2 linked regions of the Rhodospirillum rubrum ATCC 11170 genome follow. The protein of the gene in region 1 interacts with the protein of each later gene in a pairwise test. Links are inferred from orthologs where the notes say so. Each region holds a gene or a part of one and is shown on either strand. Other genes may lie near its edges.

Region 1 (4,681 bases):
CAGGCGGCAGTTGTCGGGCGAAATCTCGTCGGCCAGGATGATCTGGACGTCGCCGTTCTCGTTGTAGATCCGGCCGAATTCAAGCTTGAAGTCGACAAGGCGGAGCTGAACGCCGAGGAACAGGCCCGAGAGGTAATCATTGATGCGCAGCGACAGCGACAAGATCTCGTCGAGTTCCTGAACGCTGGCCCAGCCGAAGGCGGTCACATGCTCTTCGGACACCATCGGATCGTTCAATTCGTCGTTCTTGTAATAGTACTCGACGATCGAACGCGGCAGCTGGGTGCCTTCGGGGATGGCGAATTTGGTCGAAATCGAGCCGGCGGCGACGTTGCGGATCACCACCTCGATGGGGATGATCTCGACCTGACGCACGAGCTGCTCGCGCATGTTCAGCCGCCGCACGAAGTGATTGGGCACGCCGATCTCGGTCAGGCGGGTCATCAGGTATTCGCTGATGCGGTTGTTGAGCACGCCTTTGCCGGTGATCGTGCCGTGCTTCTTGTTATTGAAGGCGGTCGCGTCGTCCTTGAAGTACTGGACGAGCGTGCCCGGCTCGGGACCCTCGAAAAGGACCTTGGCCTTGCCTTCGTAAATCTGCTTGCGTCGTGCCATGGGGCGGAACCCGGAAGTGAGCCGGCACGGATCCAGGTTCCGTGATCCGGACTGCTGACAGGAAAACATCCGCCTCGGGGTCTCCGAGGTCTCTCTGGAGACCTCCCCCGGGCGGATGTGCGATCTTATAGCAGCAAAGGGGGGTGGGCTGTAAATCGATAGTTCTCGCCCACCGATCCCCGACCCCGCCTCACTCCCCGTCTTCGGCGGGCGATTTGGCTGCTGGCGAGGCGGGGCGGGCCTTGATTTTGCGCGGTGTTTTGGGGGCCCGCGCCGGGCGGGTGGCGGTCCGCTTCGGCGGGGCCGCCGACTCAGCGGCGGGGGCGGCAGCGGCATCGTCCAGAGGGGCGGCCTCGCCGGCGATCGGGGCAGCGGGAACAGCGTTTGCGGCCTCGTTTGGCCCGGAGGCGGCTAAAGGGCGGGGGGCGTCGGACCCTCCGGCGCCGTCCGGCAGGGAGTCCGCCGCGGTCGCGGCCCCGTCCGTAGCCGACTCCGCTCCCGAGTCCCGGGCGGCCTTGGCGGCCTTCTTGCCGCGCTTGGCGCCACCCTTGCCTGGCGCGGGCGGGGCGTCCTGGGCGGCGATGGGCCCCTGGTAATCGGCGATCCCGGACTGCAAGGCCCAGCAGGCGAGGCGGACGATCTTGGGCACGCTGACCTCGTCGCCGTCGCGCTCGCCCTTTTCATAATACTGAACCACCCGCCGCTTGAGGCCGAGCGCTTCGGCGGCCTCTTTCTGCGACAGTCCCAGAAGCTTGCGCCACTGTTTGAAGTCCGCCGGTGTCATGGTGATCTCTCGGTTGCTTGGGTGGGGGGAAGAGTGTTCGCTCTTGGGATCCCCTTTGTCTATTACATAGCCGGAACGGCGCGGTATCGCAATGGTGAATGCGCACAGGGTGCGGTTATGCCGGAACGCCGCCGCCAAGAACCGGACGATAATCCGTCTGATCGGGCGGAGCGGGGGCGAATAAATAGAGGGGGTCGACGCCGATCCGCTCCATCGCCGGCAGGGCGATCAGGCTTGAACTCGAGGTTCCAAAGCCACCGGCCAGGGAAAAGCACATCGCCGCCGTCGGTCCGTCGTCGACGGCATGGTCGCGCGACCCCAGAAGGTGGGTCCAGGGCGCCCAGCCATCACGCAACTGCGGATCGGGCCGGGGGGCGGCGCGAAAACGCGGCAGATAGGCGCGGGCGCGGGCGTCCAGGGGATCGTCCGGATCATGGGCGGTCATCAGGGTCAGTCCCTCGGCCAAGGGGTGGACCTCGACGGCGGCGCGGCCCTCGGCATCGGCGTGGCGGATCCAGAAGGCATCGCGATTATCGGCGACAATCAGGTTGAAGGGGCGGTAGGCGCGGGGATCGATATCGGCCAAAGCCTCGGCGGCATCGCGAGCATCGGCCATATCAAGGGCGTCAAGCACCAACTCGCCCCGGCTGCGCCGGCCGGCCAGCGGCCCCAAGGTGCCTTCGCGATTGAGCACGCAGGCGACGACGCCCCAGTCGTTCAGCCCCATCCAAGTCCCGCCGGCCAGTTCGTCGAGCCCGGCGATCACTTCCGGACGCGACGGCCAGTGGCGGGCCGGAGGAAGCCAGGGGCGGTCGGCCAGTTCGTCACGGTTGGCCGCCACCAGCAGCGGCCAGGGATCGCCAGGGCGTCGGTCGATGACCACGGTACACATGCAAGCCTCCTGTCTTCCGCCCGGCGGGGCGGGGAAAACACCGGCCGTTCACTTTCCAATGCGCGGATCGGACGGGGCCGGTGTAAAATACGCCTATGGCGCCCATAGGAAGAGTCTCTACCTTGGGCGCGGAAAAATGAAACAGCCCGGTAACGGGGACGATAAGGTAACCGATCATCCGGGGGGAGGGTCGCTATGAGCAATGTCTTTGACGACCGCAAGAAAGCTTTCGAAGCGAAGTATCAACACGACGAGGAACAGCGTTTTCGTCTGGTCTCTCATCGCAACCATTTGTTCGGGTTATGGGCGGCCGAAGCCCTGGGATTGACCGGGGCCGACGCGGAAACCTATGCCCGGGGCGTGGTCGAAGTCGAACTGACCGCCCGGGGCGAGGATGCGGTGATCGGCCGGGTTCTCGGCGATCTCGCGGCCCGGGGCATTGATATCGGTGAAGGTCGGCTGCGCATCAAGCTTGAGAAATGTCAGGGGCAGGCCGAGGCCCGCGAAAGGGCCCACCCCCGCGAGCCGTTCTGAGAGTGGCTTGAAAAGGCGCCGCCCGCTGGGAGTCAAAACCGGCGGCTGTGGCGGATATAAAGGAATTCGCCGATGGCCAGGGCGACCAGCAGGCCGACCAGGATCCAGAAGCCGAAGGGCGATTGGGCGCCCGGCATGCCCCCCAGATTGACGCCGAGCAGACCGGTGAAGAAGGTCAGTGGCAGGAAGATGCCGGCCAGCAGGGTCATCTTGTAAATCGACCGGTTTATCCGCTGTTGGGCGCGCTGCTGGATGCGGTCGCGCAGCAGGGCCGCCTGTTCGCGCAAGGAATCCAGATCTTCAACGTAACGGGTGAAAGTGGCGAGCGCCGCGCCGAGGATTTCCCGGTCCTGGGCGCTGAGCGCCGGGTGGGGATGGCCCATCAAACGGGTCAGGGCCGCCTGTTGGGGAGCGAGGTAGCGGCGCAGGCTGACGATATCGATCCGGCTTTGATGGAGGCCCTCTTCGATCTCTTCTTCGACCAGCGGATTGTTCTCGCGCAGTTCCTCGTCGCGTTCATCAAGCGCATAGATCGCGTCTTCGAGTTCGAGCAGGAAGGGTTGCATGCGCTCGGCCAGACCAAGGGCGAGGGCGGCGGCCACCCCACCGCAGTCGACCGGACCCTGGCCCTGGGCCAATTGGGCGCGGACATCCTTGGCCGCCAGGATGAAGCGGGCGCGGCTGGTGATGATGAGCGACGTCGTGATCCACAGGCGCAGGGACACCATGTCCTCGGGATCGGCGCCGGGATTGACGTTGATGCCGCGCATATTGAGCAAGACCCCCTCGCCCAGGAAAGCGCTATCGGGGCGGGTGCTTTCGGCCAACAGATCGCGCCGGGCCGGGCGCGGGATCGCCAAAACTTCCTTCAGCCAGCGATTGGCCTTGGGCCAGCCGCGATGCAGATGGATCCACAGGCGTTCCGGCCCGCCGATCAGGGCCGGAACATCGTCAAGGGCGACCTCGCGGCAGCCGCCCTTGCCATCAAGGGCGACGATCCACAGCAGATCGGGGGCCTCGGCCCCCGCCGGCGGGGCCGTCGCGTCCTTATCGTCGTCCTTGCGATAGACCACCCGCGCGCCCCGCTTCCAAGGTTACCCGCTGCCTAGGCTAATTGTCGCCGAAGACCCGACGGAAGATGGTGTCGACGTGTTTGGTGTGGTAGCCCAGATCGAACAGCTCTTCCAAAGCCTCCGGGGTCAGCTTGTCGGTGACCGCCGCATCGGCTTTCAGGCGATCGAGCAGGCCGCCCTGGCCGTTCCACACCTCCATGGCGTTGCGCTGGACGATGCGATAGGCCTCTTCGCGCGACACCCCGGCCTGGGTGAGGGCGAGCAGGACGCGCTGGCTGAAGACCAGCCCGCCCATCTGGTTCAAGGTGCGGTCGATCGCCTCGGGATAGATCACCAGATTGGTGAAGACCCCGGTCAGCCGGGCGAGGGCGAAATCCAGGGTGACGGTGGCGTCGGGGCCGATCATCCGTTCGACCGAGGAATGCGAGATGTCGCGCTCGTGCCAGAGGGCGACGTTTTCCATCGCCGGCAGGGCATAGGCGCGGACCATGCGGGCAAGGCCGGTCAGGTTCTCGGTCAGCACCGGGTTGCGCTTATGGGGCATGGCCGAGCTGCCCTTCTGGCCCTTCGAGAAGAATTCCTCGACCTCGCGCACTTCGGTGCGCTGGAGATGGCGGATTTCAAGGGCGGCGCGTTCGACCGAACTGGCGATGACGCCGAGCACGGCGAAGAACTGGGCGTGGCGATCACGCGGGATCACCTGGGTCGACAGCGGTTCGGGCAGCAAGCCCAGCTTGGCCGCGACATGCTCTTCGACCCGCGGATCGATATTGGCGAAGGTGC
Region 2 (11,497 bases), 3.0 Mb from region 1 along the record:
GTTTGATCATCTTCATCTCGGTCACCAGATCGGCGGCCTCGATCAGCGCCTCGGGAGCGTTGCGCCCGGTCAGCACCGCGTGCTGGCCGGCGGGGCGGGCGGTGACGGCGTCGATCACCTCGGCGACCTCCAGATAGCCATAGCGCAGCACGATATTGATCTCGTCGAGCACCACCATATGCAGGGTCGGGTCGGCGAGGAAGCCCTTGGCGACCTCCCAGGCCTTGCGGGCGCTGGCGATATCGCGCTCGCGGTCCTGGGTTTCCCAGGTGAAGCCCTCGCCCATGGCGCGGATGGTGACCAGATCGGGGAAGCCTTCCAGAAAATCGCGCTCGGCGGTGGTCTTGGCGCCTTTGACGAACTGGACGATGGCGACGGGAAAGCCGTGGCCGATGCAGCGCAGGACCATGCCGAAGGCGGCGGTCGATTTGCCCTTGCCGGTGCCGGTATGAACGACCAGCAATCCCTTGGCGGTCGCCTTGCTCGCCAGCATGCGGTCGCGGACGACCTTCTTCTTGGCCATGCGCTCGCGGTGGCGGGCATCGTCGCTCTCGGCGGCATCGAAGGGCGGGTCGGCAAGCGGGATCTGATCGTCGGACATCGGCAGCCTTTCCAGAGAAGGATCGGTAATATCCTAGCTGGGCTCTTGGCCTTCGGCCAGGGCCGCTAGCACCGCGCCCATGTCATTGCGCCGACTGCGCCACAGCCCGCGATCGAGGGCCTCGCGCAGGCGCCGGGCCATCTCGGCCAGGGCGTCGGGATTGACGGCGCGCAGGAACCCCCGCACCTCGGGATCAAGCAGATAGGCCTCGGCGACCAGATCGAACTGGTGGTCCTTGACCACGCGGGCGGTGGCGGCGAAGGCGAACAGGTAATCGACCGTCGCCGCCATTTCGAAGGCGCCCTTATAGCCATGGCGCATGGCGCCGCGGATCCATTTGGGATTGACCACCCGGGCGCGGACGACGCGGGCGATCTCCTCGGTCAGGGTGCGGATGCGCGGGCTGTCGGTGCGCGAGGTGTCGCCGTGATAGATCGCCGGCTGGTTGCCCGACAGCACCCGCACCGCCGCCGCCGCGCCGCCTTCGAACTGGTAATAATCATCGGAATCGAGCAGGTCGTGCTCGCGGTTGTCCTGGTTCTGCACCACCGCCTCGGCGGCGGCCAAGCGGCGCTGGAACTGGCCATGGGCGGCGTCGCCGGCGGCGCCGTCACCATAGGCGTAGCCGCCCCAGGCGATATAGGCGCGCGCCAGATCCGCATCGGTTTCCCAGCCGCGTTCGTCGATCAGCGCCTGCAGCCCGGCGCCATAGGCCCCCGGCCGGGCGCCAAACACCCGATGGCCGGCGCGGCGCCGGGCTAAGGCGGGCTCGATCCCTGAGCGCACCATCTGCTGGGTCTCTTCGCGCACCCGTTGGGCCAAGGGATTGAGATCGGCGGGCTCGTCATCCTGGGCGGCGACGGCGCGGGCGGCCGAATCGACCAGATCGACCAGACCGGGAAAGGCGTCGCGGAAAAAGCCGCTGATGCGCAAGGTGACATCGACGCGCGGGCGGTCAAGCACCGATAGCGGCATGATTTCAAAGCCGGTGACCCGGCGCGTCATCGGATCCCAGGTGGTCTGCACCCCCATCAGGGCCAGGGTCTGGGCGATGTCATCGCCGCCGGTGCGCATGGTCGAGGTGCCCCAGGCGGTCAGCACCAGCGAGCGCGGCCAATCGCCGTGATCTTGCAAATGACGCTCGAGCAGCAGATTGGCCGCCTTCCAGCCCAGCGTCCAAGCCGCCGGAGTCGGCACCGTGCGGTTGTCGACCGAATAGAAATTGCGCCCCGTCGGCAGCACATCGGGGCGGCCGCGCGACGGCGCCCCCGAGGGGCCGGGGTCAACGAAGCGGCCATCCAGACCGCTGAGCAAGCCGGCGATCTCGGCCGGGCCGCAGGCGTCGACCGCCGGGCCCAGGGTGGTAAACACCGTATCAAGCACGGCGGCGGTGCGTGGCCACGCCGGATCGGCCGGACGGGCGCCGCTGACCAGGGCGCTGGCCAGATATTCCAGCCGCTCCACCGTATCGCCGGCGGTGCGCCAGGGATCCTCGACCTGATCGGCCAGGGCGTCGGGGCGCGGTCCCTGCCAGGGCTCGGCCAGGGTGGCGGCCAAGGGATCGAAGGCGCCAAGCCCGAGATCGCGGGCCAGGGCCCGGGTCAGGCTTTCGTTGGCAGCCCCGGCGCCGCGCGGACCGCGGGCCAGGGCGACCAGCAGATCGGTGCGCAGGCGGCCGACCGGCGAGTCGCCAAAAACATGCAATCCGTCGCGGATCTGCATTTCCTTGAGATCGCACAGGTGGTTATCAAGGGCGCTCAGCGCATCCTCGTCGTTGATGCCCTTGCCCAGACCAAGATCGGCAAGCAGCCCGGCGTTTTCCGCCAGATCAAGGATGGCGCGCTTGAGCACGCCCAGGCGCCGGGGATCGATGCTGGCGGCCTCGTAGAACTCATCGACAAGGCGTTCAAGGTCGCGCAGCACGCCATAGGTTTCCGCCCGGGTCAGCGGCGGCGTCAGGTGATCGATGATAACGGCCTGCGAGCGCCGCTTGGCCTGGGTGCCTTCGCCCGGATCATTGACGATGAAGGGATAGAGATGGGGCAAGGGCCCGAGGGCGGCTTCGGGGAAGCAGTCCTGCGACAGGGCCACCGCCTTGCCGGGCAGCCATTCCAGATTGCCGTGCTTGCCCATATGGACGATGGCATGGACATCGAAACTGGCGCGCAGCCAGGCATGGAAGGCCAGATAGCCGTGGGGCGGCGGCAGCGCCGGATCGTGATAGCTGGCGACCGGATCAAGGTTATAGCCGCGCGCCGGCTGGATGCCGACCACCACCCGCCCCATCACCGCCAGCGGCAAAACGAAGCCGCCGCGCCCGGCGACATAGAAGGGATCCTCCTCGGGACGGCCCCAGCGCTCGGTGACCTTGTGGCCGGCCTGTCCGGGAAGGGCGGCGAGAAAGGCCTGATAGGCAGCCAAAGGCAGCAGGACTCCCCCTCCGCTGCGGCCGGCGCTGCCCAGGGCATTGGTCGGTCCCTGGCGCAGCAGCCGCTCCATCAGCCCCGCGCCATCGCCCGGAGCGCCTTCGACCCCATAGCCGGCGGCCTCCAGGGCGCGCAGCACCCGCACGGTGGCCGCTGGGGTATCAAGGCCCACCCCATTGCCGACCCGTCCGTCGCGATTGGGATAATTGGCCAGGATCAGGGCAACCCGCCGCTCGCCCGGTGCCGTGGCGCGCAGCCGCGCCCAATTGGCGGCCAGGGCGGCGACGAAATCGACGCGGTCGGCGACCGGACGATGGCGGGTGAGGGTGGTTTGCAGCGCCTCGTCGCGCTCGTCCAGGGCCTTGAAGGAAATCGCCCGCGACAGGATCCGGCCATCGACCTCGGGCAGGGCGACGTTCATGGCGATATCGCGGGCGATCAGCCCGTTGGCGAGCTGGCGCCAGCCGATCTCGTCGCTGGCGGCCAAGATCGCCTGCAGCACCGGGGCATCGGGTCCGGCCAGCGGCGAGACGCGCGGCGCCCCGGGGGCCGAGACGGCGAAGCCGGTGAAATTGATGATCACGGCCGGGCTCTGGCGCAGCAGCACGGTTTCCACGGTCGCCGCCGCCAGCGGATCTTTCAAGCTGGTGCAATAGAGCGCGACCACCCGCAGCCCGCGCGCCTCCAGCGCCGCCCGCAGCGCGGTGATCGGCGCCAGATCCCCCGCCTGAACCAGGGCGCGGTAAAAAACCAGGGCGACCCCGCTCCGCCCATCGGCGGCATCGGGCTCGTCGCCCAGAAGGCCGGCCACCGGCAAGGGAACCGGGTCGCGCCAGGGGGTGGGGCGGCCGATCAACTCGGCGCAGCAGCGCAGGAACTGCCCGGCGTTGTCGATGCCGCCTTCCACCCAATAGCGCCACAGGCGGTGCAGGGTCTCGCGCGGCAGGGTCGACAGCCGGGCCAGTTCGACATCGGGATTGGCATCGCCGGGCAGCAGGGCCAGGGTCAGCCCGCGCGTGCGCGCCAGATCGGCCAGACTATCGACACCATGGGGCCAATAGCCGCGGCCGCCAAGCAGCCGCACCACCACCAGCTTGGCCCGCGAGGCCAGATCGTCGATCCACAGATCGACGCTCATCGGATGACCAAGGCGGGTGAGATTGGCCGCGCGCAGGCTTGGCGCCTCCGCCCAGGCCGCGCGGGCGGCGGCGAGGCAGGCTATCTCCGTGTCGGCGGCGGAAAGGAACAGGATATCGGCGGGATCCTGCCCCAGGTCCACCGCATCCGAGCCATCGGAAACCCGACCGGGCTGTGCGGCGAGAAGGTGCATGGCCTACCCTCGGCGTTTCCGGTGGCGCTGTCCAGAGGGGGACGGCGGACGTGGGGCCGGCGGGGCCTTGCGGAGGGGCTCCGCCCGGCCCCGGCTCCTCAATCGTCGCTCATGCGCAAGGCGTTGATGAAGGCGGATTGGGGAATTTCCACCTTGCCGAACTGGCGCATCTTCTTCTTGCCCTCTTTCTGCTTCTCCAGCAGCTTTTTCTTGCGGGTGATGTCGCCGCCATAACACTTGGCGGTGACGTCCTTGCGCATGGCGGCGATGGTCTCGCGGGCGATGACCCGGCCGCCGATGGCCGCCTGGATCGGCACCTTGAACAGGTGACGGGGGATCAGGTCCTTGAGACGGCCGCAGATCTGGCGCCCGCGGAAATCGGCCTGGGTGCGGTGGGCGATGAAGGCCAGGGCGTCGACCGGCTCGTTGTTGACCAGGATCGACACCTTGACCAGATCGCTTTCGGCATAATCGGCCACCTCGTAATCGAAGCTGGCATAGCCCCGGCTGATCGATTTCAGCCGGTCATAGAAATCAAAGACGATCTCGTTGAGCGGCAGCTTGTAAACGGCCATCGCCCGCGACCCGGCATAGGTCAGATCCATCTGGATGCCGCGCCGCTCGGTGCACAGGGCCAGGATCTGGCCCAGATATTCATCGGGCACCATGATCGTCGCCTTGACCCAGGGCTCCTCGACGAAATCCAGGCGCACCGGATCGGGCATATCGGCGGGATTGTGCAGTTCCAGCAAGGTGCCGTCGGTCATATGCATGCGATAGACGACGCTGGGCGCGGTGGTGATCAGATCAAGGCCGAATTCGCGTTCCAGCCGCTCCTGGATGATCTCCATATGGAGCAGCCCCAGGAACCCGCAGCGGAAGCCGAAGCCAAGGGCGGCGCTGCTTTCGGCCTGGAACTCGAAACTGCTGTCATTGAGGCGCAATTTGGCCAGGCTTTCGCGCAGCACCTCGAAATCGCTGCTGTCGACGGGGAACAGGCCGCACCACACCACCGGAATCGACGCCTTGAAGCCGGGCAGGGCCTCGGCGGCGGGGGCCCGGTCATCGGTGATGGTGTCGCCGATCTGGCAGTCGGCCACGCTTTTGATGCCGGCCATGACGAAGCCCATTTCGCCGGCTGACAGCGAGTCGGTTTCCAGCATCTTCGGGGTGAAAACGCCGACCTTGTCGATGGGATGGACGGCCCCGGTGGCCATCATCAGCATCTTCATGCCCTTGCGCAGCACGCCGTGGCGCACGCGCACCAGGATGACGACGCCCAGATAGGAATCGTACCACGAATCAACCAGAAGTGCCTGGGTCGGGGCGTCGACATCGCCGGTCGGCGGCGGCAGGCGCAACACCAGGGCTTCCAGCACCTGATCGATATTGAGGCCGGTCTTGGCCGAAATGCCGACGGCGTCCGAGGTATCAAGACCGATCACGTCCTCGATCTGCTGCTTGATCCGCTCGGGTTCGGCGGCGGGCAGGTCGATCTTGTTCAGAACCGGGATGATCTCGTGGCCGGCGTCGATCGCCTGATAGACATTGGCCAGGGTCTGGGCCTCGACCCCCTGGCTGGCGTCGACGACCAGCAGCGAGCCTTCGCAGGCCGCGAGCGAGCGCGAAACCTCATAGGCGAAGTCGACATGGCCCGGCGTGTCCATCAGATTGAGCTGATAGGTGCGGCCATCGCTTTTGGCGGTGTAATGCAGGCGCACGGTCTGCGCCTTGATGGTGATGCCGCGTTCGCGCTCCAGATCCATCGAATCGAGGAGCTGCTCCTTCATGTCGCGCGCCTCGACTCCGCCACAGGTCTGGATCAGACGGTCGGCAAGGGTGGATTTGCCGTGGTCGATGTGCGCGATGATCGCGAAATTGCGGATGTGGGACAGATCGCTCATCTCTCGCCTGGGGCTGGAACGGCGCGGCAGGCGCCCGGAAGGGCGAGACCATAGGGCCAAACCGCCCCCGGTTCAACAGAACCAAAAAGCCGGTGTCGCCGAGGCCTCTCCCAACCCGCGTCGAAGAACTTGGCCTCGGGTGGGTGGCGCGCTTGACTGGAAAGCTTATACTTCCGAAAACATCGAGCCAATCAGGTCGTCAAGGCCAGCGGTTCCCTCCCGCCGTTCGGGAAGGATCGGACCCGGGGATAACACCGAAATGAGTGACAACGGCGAACCAAAGCCGGAAGAAGACGGCGCTCCAAGCCAGCCGATCGATGCCGAGGCGTTGCTTAAGATGGCCCGCGAAAAGACGGTCAGCAGCCGCAACCGTCTCGCCGAGGCGATGGTCGACCTTTTTTCGGCCCGGGGCCGGGTGCTGACCGAGCGCGAGCGGACGCTGATGGTCGATATCCTCAAGCGGGTTTTGCGCGAGATCGAGCATTCGGTCCGCAAACGGATCAGCAGCGAGCTGGCCGAACGCACCGACGCGCCCCACGCGCTGATCAGCTTCCTGGCCAATGAAGATATCGATATCTCGTTTCCCATTCTCAGCCAAAGCCGGGTTCTTCAGGATGCCGATCTGATCGAGGTCATCCGCAACCGCACCTTCGAGCATCAATTGGCCATCGCCGTGCGCTTCGAGGTCAGCCCCCAGGTTTCCGCCGCCCTGGTGCAAAGCGGCGACGCCACCGTCATCACCGAACTTTTGCGCAACCCCGACGCCCGCATTTCGGCGGCGACCATGGATTATCTGGTCGAGCAATCGCGCCGGGTCGACACCTTTCAGGAGCCGATCCTGCGCCGGCGCGATCTGCCGCCCGATGTGGCCAAGCGCATGTTCATGTGGGTCTCGGCCGCCTTGCGCAAATATATCGTCACCCAGTTCGATCTCGACCCCGACAGCGTCGATGATCTTCTGGAAAAAGCCGCCCATGACGGCATCGAGACCACGCTCGATGAACGCGGCCCCCAACCCGCCGCCGTTCTGGCCGATACGCTGTTCCGCAAGGGCGATATCAATGTCGAACTGCTGATCAGCAGTCTGCACGACGGCGAGGTCGCCCTGTTCATCGAACTTTTCGCCCGGATGAGCGGCATGCGTCCGGCCCTGGTCCAGCGCATGTTGTTCGAGCCGGGCGGCGAAGGGCTGGCGATCGCCTGCAAGGCCCTGGATTTCGCGCGCGAGGATTTCTCGGTGCTGTTCTTGCTGTCGCGTCAGGCCCGGCCGACCGGGGTCAGCAGCCTGCGCGAGACTCACGTCCAGGTGATGGAGATCTTCGATCGCATCGCCCTTGAGGATGCCCGGCGCGTGCTTCGTCGCTGGCAGCGCGACCAGGATTATCTCAAGGCCCTGCTGTCGCTTGAAAGCGAGGCCAGCGCCCCCACCCTGGTCTTCGGCCGCCCGGCCTCTTCCCGTCCTTTTCGGCGGCAACCCAAGGAAAGCTAGGCGATGAGCGGCGAGCCCGTCGGTCTGGCCCTGCAACGTCTCTACGACTTGACCCGTCTGGTTTCCGACTGGATCTGGGAGACCGATTCCGCCGGCCTTCTGACCTACGCTTCCGACCGGGTTTTTGAAATCCTCGGATATCCGGCCCGGGCCCTGATCGGCCACCCCTTCGCCGAACTTGCGGCCTCGGGCGACCCGCCGTTCTTCAAAAGCGATCCGCGGCCCTTCCGCGAGCAGCGCTTCGAGGCCCGCCACAGCGACGGCTCGCCGCGCGTTCTGCTGATCAGCGCCGTTCCGCTGTTCGATGCGCAAAGCGGCGACCGCCAGGGCTGGCGCGGCGCGGCCAAGGATATCACCCAAAGCGAGCGGGCCGACGCCGAGATGGACCGCCAGCGCCGTTTCCAGCAGACCCTGCTTGACGCCATCCCCCTGCCGGTTTTCCTGAAAGACCGCGAGGACCGCTATCAGGGCTGCAATCTGGCTTTCGAAACCGCCTCGGGCCGCAGCCGCGCCGAAATCCTCGGTCAGCGGATGGAGCAGGTTCTGCGCAGCGAGAATTACGACCGCCACCGCGCCGAAGAGGCCCTTGTGCTGCGCGAGGGGCGGACGCGGGTGTGGGAGGCGATGGAACACGACGTCTCGGGGCGCCACAAGCTGATCTCGATCACCGCCTCGCCCTATCGCGAACCGGGCGATCCCACGGTGCGCGGCTTGATCGGCGTCGTCTCCGATATCACCCGGCGCCAGCGCGCCGAGGACGCTTTGCGGGCCTCGGTGGTCGAATTGACCGCCTCGAACCGCGAGCTGCAGCATTTCGCCGAGATCGCCGCCCATGACCTTCAAGAACCGGTGCGCGCCGTGGTCAGCCATTGTCAGCTTCTTGAACGCCATCTGGGCGACGCCCTGGACGGGCCGGCCCGCGACCATATGATCTTCGCCATCACCGGCGCCCGGCGGATGCGCGATCTTATCCAGGATCTGTTGATCTATGCCCGGGCCGGTCGCGATGGCCAGTTCCACGAGGTCGTCGACACCGCCGATCTGGCGCGCGAGGTCGTTTCCGCCCTGGCCGACGAGATCGCCGCCAGCGGCGCGACCATCCGCATCGACCCGCTTCCCAGCGTTCTCGGGCGGCGGCGCGATTTGTTCGACGTGATGGTCAACCTGTTTGACAACGCCTTGAAGTTCCGCCGCCCCGATGTCGTTCCCGAGGTCACCCTGAAGGCCGCCGAAACCCTGGATGCCTCGGGTCTGTGGTGCTTCACCCTGAGCGATAATGGCATCGGCCTCGACCCCGTCCACGGTGCCCAGATCTTCGCCCTGTTCCGCCGGCTCCATGGCGCCGACCGCTATCCGGGCACCGGGGTTGGGCTGGCGATCTGTCGGCGAATCGTTGAACAGCACGGCGGCACCATCTTCGTCGAAAGCGCCCCCGGGGTCGGCACGCGCTTCCATTTCACCCTTCCCGCCGCCCCCTCCGAGGAGCCGGATCGGCTGGTCGGCCGAGGAACCCGCTCCGCGCCCCGACCTGTTATCGACGGGGGCGGGTGAAAAAGCCGTCACCCGCCACTGGAAATTCACCATCGCGTCGGTGTAGCGTGCCGCCATGAAACAGTCTTTCGCCTTTTCCCGACTCGGGTTGGCCCTTCCTCCCGTCGAACCCGGCTGGGTGTGGCTGGTTGGCGCCGGTCCGGGCGATCCCGGCCTGCTGACCGTGCTGGCCGCCCATGCCCTGGCCGAGGCCGATGTGGTGGTCCACGACGCCCTGATCGACGGCCGGGTCCTTGGCTTGGCGCGCGAGGAGGCCGTGTTGATCCCGGCGGGCAAACGCGGCGGCCGCCCCTCGCATAGCCAGCCCGATATTTCGGCCCGGCTGGTCGATCTGGCACGGGCCGGCAAGCGGGTCGTCCGTCTCAAGGGCGGAGATCCCTTTGTCTTCGGGCGCGGCGCCGAGGAGGCGCGGACCCTGGTCGCCGCCGGCGTGCCCTTTCGCATCGTCCCCGGGGTGACGGCCGGGGTGGGCGGGCTGGCCTATGCCGGCATTCCCGCCACCACCCGCGACACCAATGCCACCGTGACCTTCGTCACCGGCCATGCGGCGACCGGCGAGGTTCCCGATACCTTCGATTGGGAAGCCCTGGCCCGCTTGCCGGTGCTGGTTTTCTACATGGCGCTCAAAACCCTTGATGTGATCGCCGCCCGGCTGATGGAGCATGGCCGGTCGGGCGAAACGCCGGTCGCCTTCGTCTCCGACGCCACCACCGCCGCCCAAAGGGTCCATATCACCACCCTGGCCCAGGCGGTGACGGAGCGCGATCGCCTGGGCATCGCGCCGCCGGCCCTGGTGGTTCTGGGCGATGTGGTGCCGCTGGCCCGCGATCTGGCCTGGTGGAGCCCGCCCAAGCAGGGGTGCGGTGGCGAGGTCTGGCCCGATCCCATGCAATCGATTCCCGGATCGGCGACCCCGCTGATTGGCGATTAGAGCGAAAAGGCGCGCCCCATGGACCAGCAGGCCGTTCTTCTGGCCATCCTCGAGTCCGGGATCGCCCATTGTCAGGCCGTCGTCGTCTCCGAGGGCGGGATTCTGTCGGCCCTGTTCCTGGCCGGGTTGACCGGCAGCCTGCTGCACTGCACGGGGATGTGCGGTCCCTTCGTGCTCTCGCAGGTGAACGCCCGCATGGCGACGATTCCGGCGGCGCGCATGCGCGAATGGCACCGGCTGACCGGCGCGGCCCTGCTGCCCTATCATCTTGGGCGCGGCACCACCTACAGCCTGCTTGGCGCCTCGGTCGGGCTGCTTGCCGGCTCGCTCGACGGCTTCGCCGTCCTCAAGGATCTTTCGGCGGTGCTGCTCGGTCTCGCCGCCCTGCTGTTCCTCGGGCAGGCCCTGCCCCGGCTGCACCTGCCGATGCCGGGTCTCGGCCGGCTGGAGCGCTGGTGGTCGGGTGCTCTTGGCAAACGGGCGCGCGGCCTGTTCGCCGCCCCCACCGGCTGGCGCGGCTACGGCCTGGGCCTGCTGCTCGGCTTCATTCCCTGCGGTTTGCTCTATGGCGCCTTGGCCGCCGCGGCGGCGACGGGCAACGCCTTGGCCGGGGCGATGGGCATGGCGGCCTTCACCCTGGGCACGATTCCGGCGCTTTTGGGCGTGGGGGTTCTGGGGCAGATCGCCACCGCGCGCTGGCGCGGCGTTATGGACACGGTCGCGCCGGTGTTGTTGATTATCAACGCCGGGATTCTCGCCCTACTGGCGGTCCGGCTGGTCGTCTGATCCCGTCCGCTTTTCGTCAGGAGCCCGCCGTCCCATGAGCAAGTCGTCGTCTCCCGCCCCGACCGGCAAACCCCTGAAGGTCTTCGGTCCGCTGCTCGCCGTGCTGGTGATCGCCATCGTCGCCATCGGCGCCCGCTTCGCCCTGATGCCAACCGGGACCGGCAGGGCGGCGGCCATCGGCGGTCCCTTCGCCCTGGTCGATGACCGGGGCGAGACGCTTACCAACGACACTTTTGCCGGGCGCTTCATGCTGATTTATTTCGGCTATACCTATTGCCCCGATGTCTGCCCGACCAGCCTGGGCGAAATGGCCGCCGCCCTTGACCAGCTTCCCGAGGATCAGTTGGCCCGCATCGCCCCGATCTTCATCTCGGTCGATCCCGAGCGCGACACCCCCGCCCTGATCGGCGATTACGCCCGGGCCTTTCACCCGCTGCTGATCGGCCTGACCGGCAGCCCGGCGCAGATCGCGACGGTCA

Evidence for each region.
Region 2: the proteins of RRU_RS03730 (region 1) and lepA interact in binary tests that used the Escherichia coli proteins (3 or more experiments, as listed by UniProt). The link is inferred for Rhodospirillum rubrum ATCC 11170 from one-to-one orthologs.

What each region holds. Positions count from the first base shown.
Region 1 is NC_007643.1:838,908-843,588, forward strand. Bases 1,879-4,681 are described here. They hold RRU_RS03730 (zinc transporter ZntB), read right to left. Parts: upstream 3,899-4,681; coding sequence 2,858-3,898; downstream 1,879-2,857. Other genes in these bases: RRU_RS03720 (NRDE family protein), read right to left, coding at 1,879-2,291; RRU_RS03725 (DUF1476 domain-containing protein), read left to right, coding at 2,487-2,825; purB (adenylosuccinate lyase), read right to left, coding at 3,936-4,681. In the rest of the region: purC (phosphoribosylaminoimidazolesuccinocarboxamide synthase), read right to left, coding at 1-615; RRU_RS03715 (helix-turn-helix domain-containing protein), read right to left, coding at 806-1,399; more of RRU_RS03720, read right to left, coding at 1,515-1,878. UniProt on the Escherichia coli protein: Zinc transporter. Acts as a Zn(2+):proton symporter, which likely mediates zinc ion uptake. Purified ZntB reconstituted in liposomes also binds and transports Cd(2+), Ni(2+) and Co(2+).
Region 2 is NC_007643.1:3,873,223-3,884,719, reverse strand. What follows is about bases 3,859-6,813. They hold lepA (translation elongation factor 4), read right to left. Parts: upstream 6,262-6,813; coding sequence 4,456-6,261; downstream 3,859-4,455. Other genes in these bases: RRU_RS17395 (DUF2336 domain-containing protein), read left to right, coding at 6,521-6,813; cobN (cobaltochelatase subunit CobN), read right to left, coding at 3,859-4,357. Outside these bases: cobO (cob(I)yrinic acid a,c-diamide adenosyltransferase), read right to left, coding at 1-601; more of cobN, read right to left, coding at 635-3,858; more of RRU_RS17395, read left to right, coding at 6,814-7,750; RRU_RS17390 (sensor histidine kinase), read left to right, coding at 7,754-9,301; cobA (uroporphyrinogen-III C-methyltransferase), read left to right, coding at 9,357-10,232; RRU_RS17380 (sulfite exporter TauE/SafE family protein), read left to right, coding at 10,251-11,018; RRU_RS17375 (SCO family protein), read left to right, coding at 11,053-11,497. UniProt on the Escherichia coli protein: Required for accurate and efficient protein synthesis under certain stress conditions. May act as a fidelity factor of the translation reaction, by catalyzing a one-codon backward translocation of tRNAs on improperly translocated ribosomes.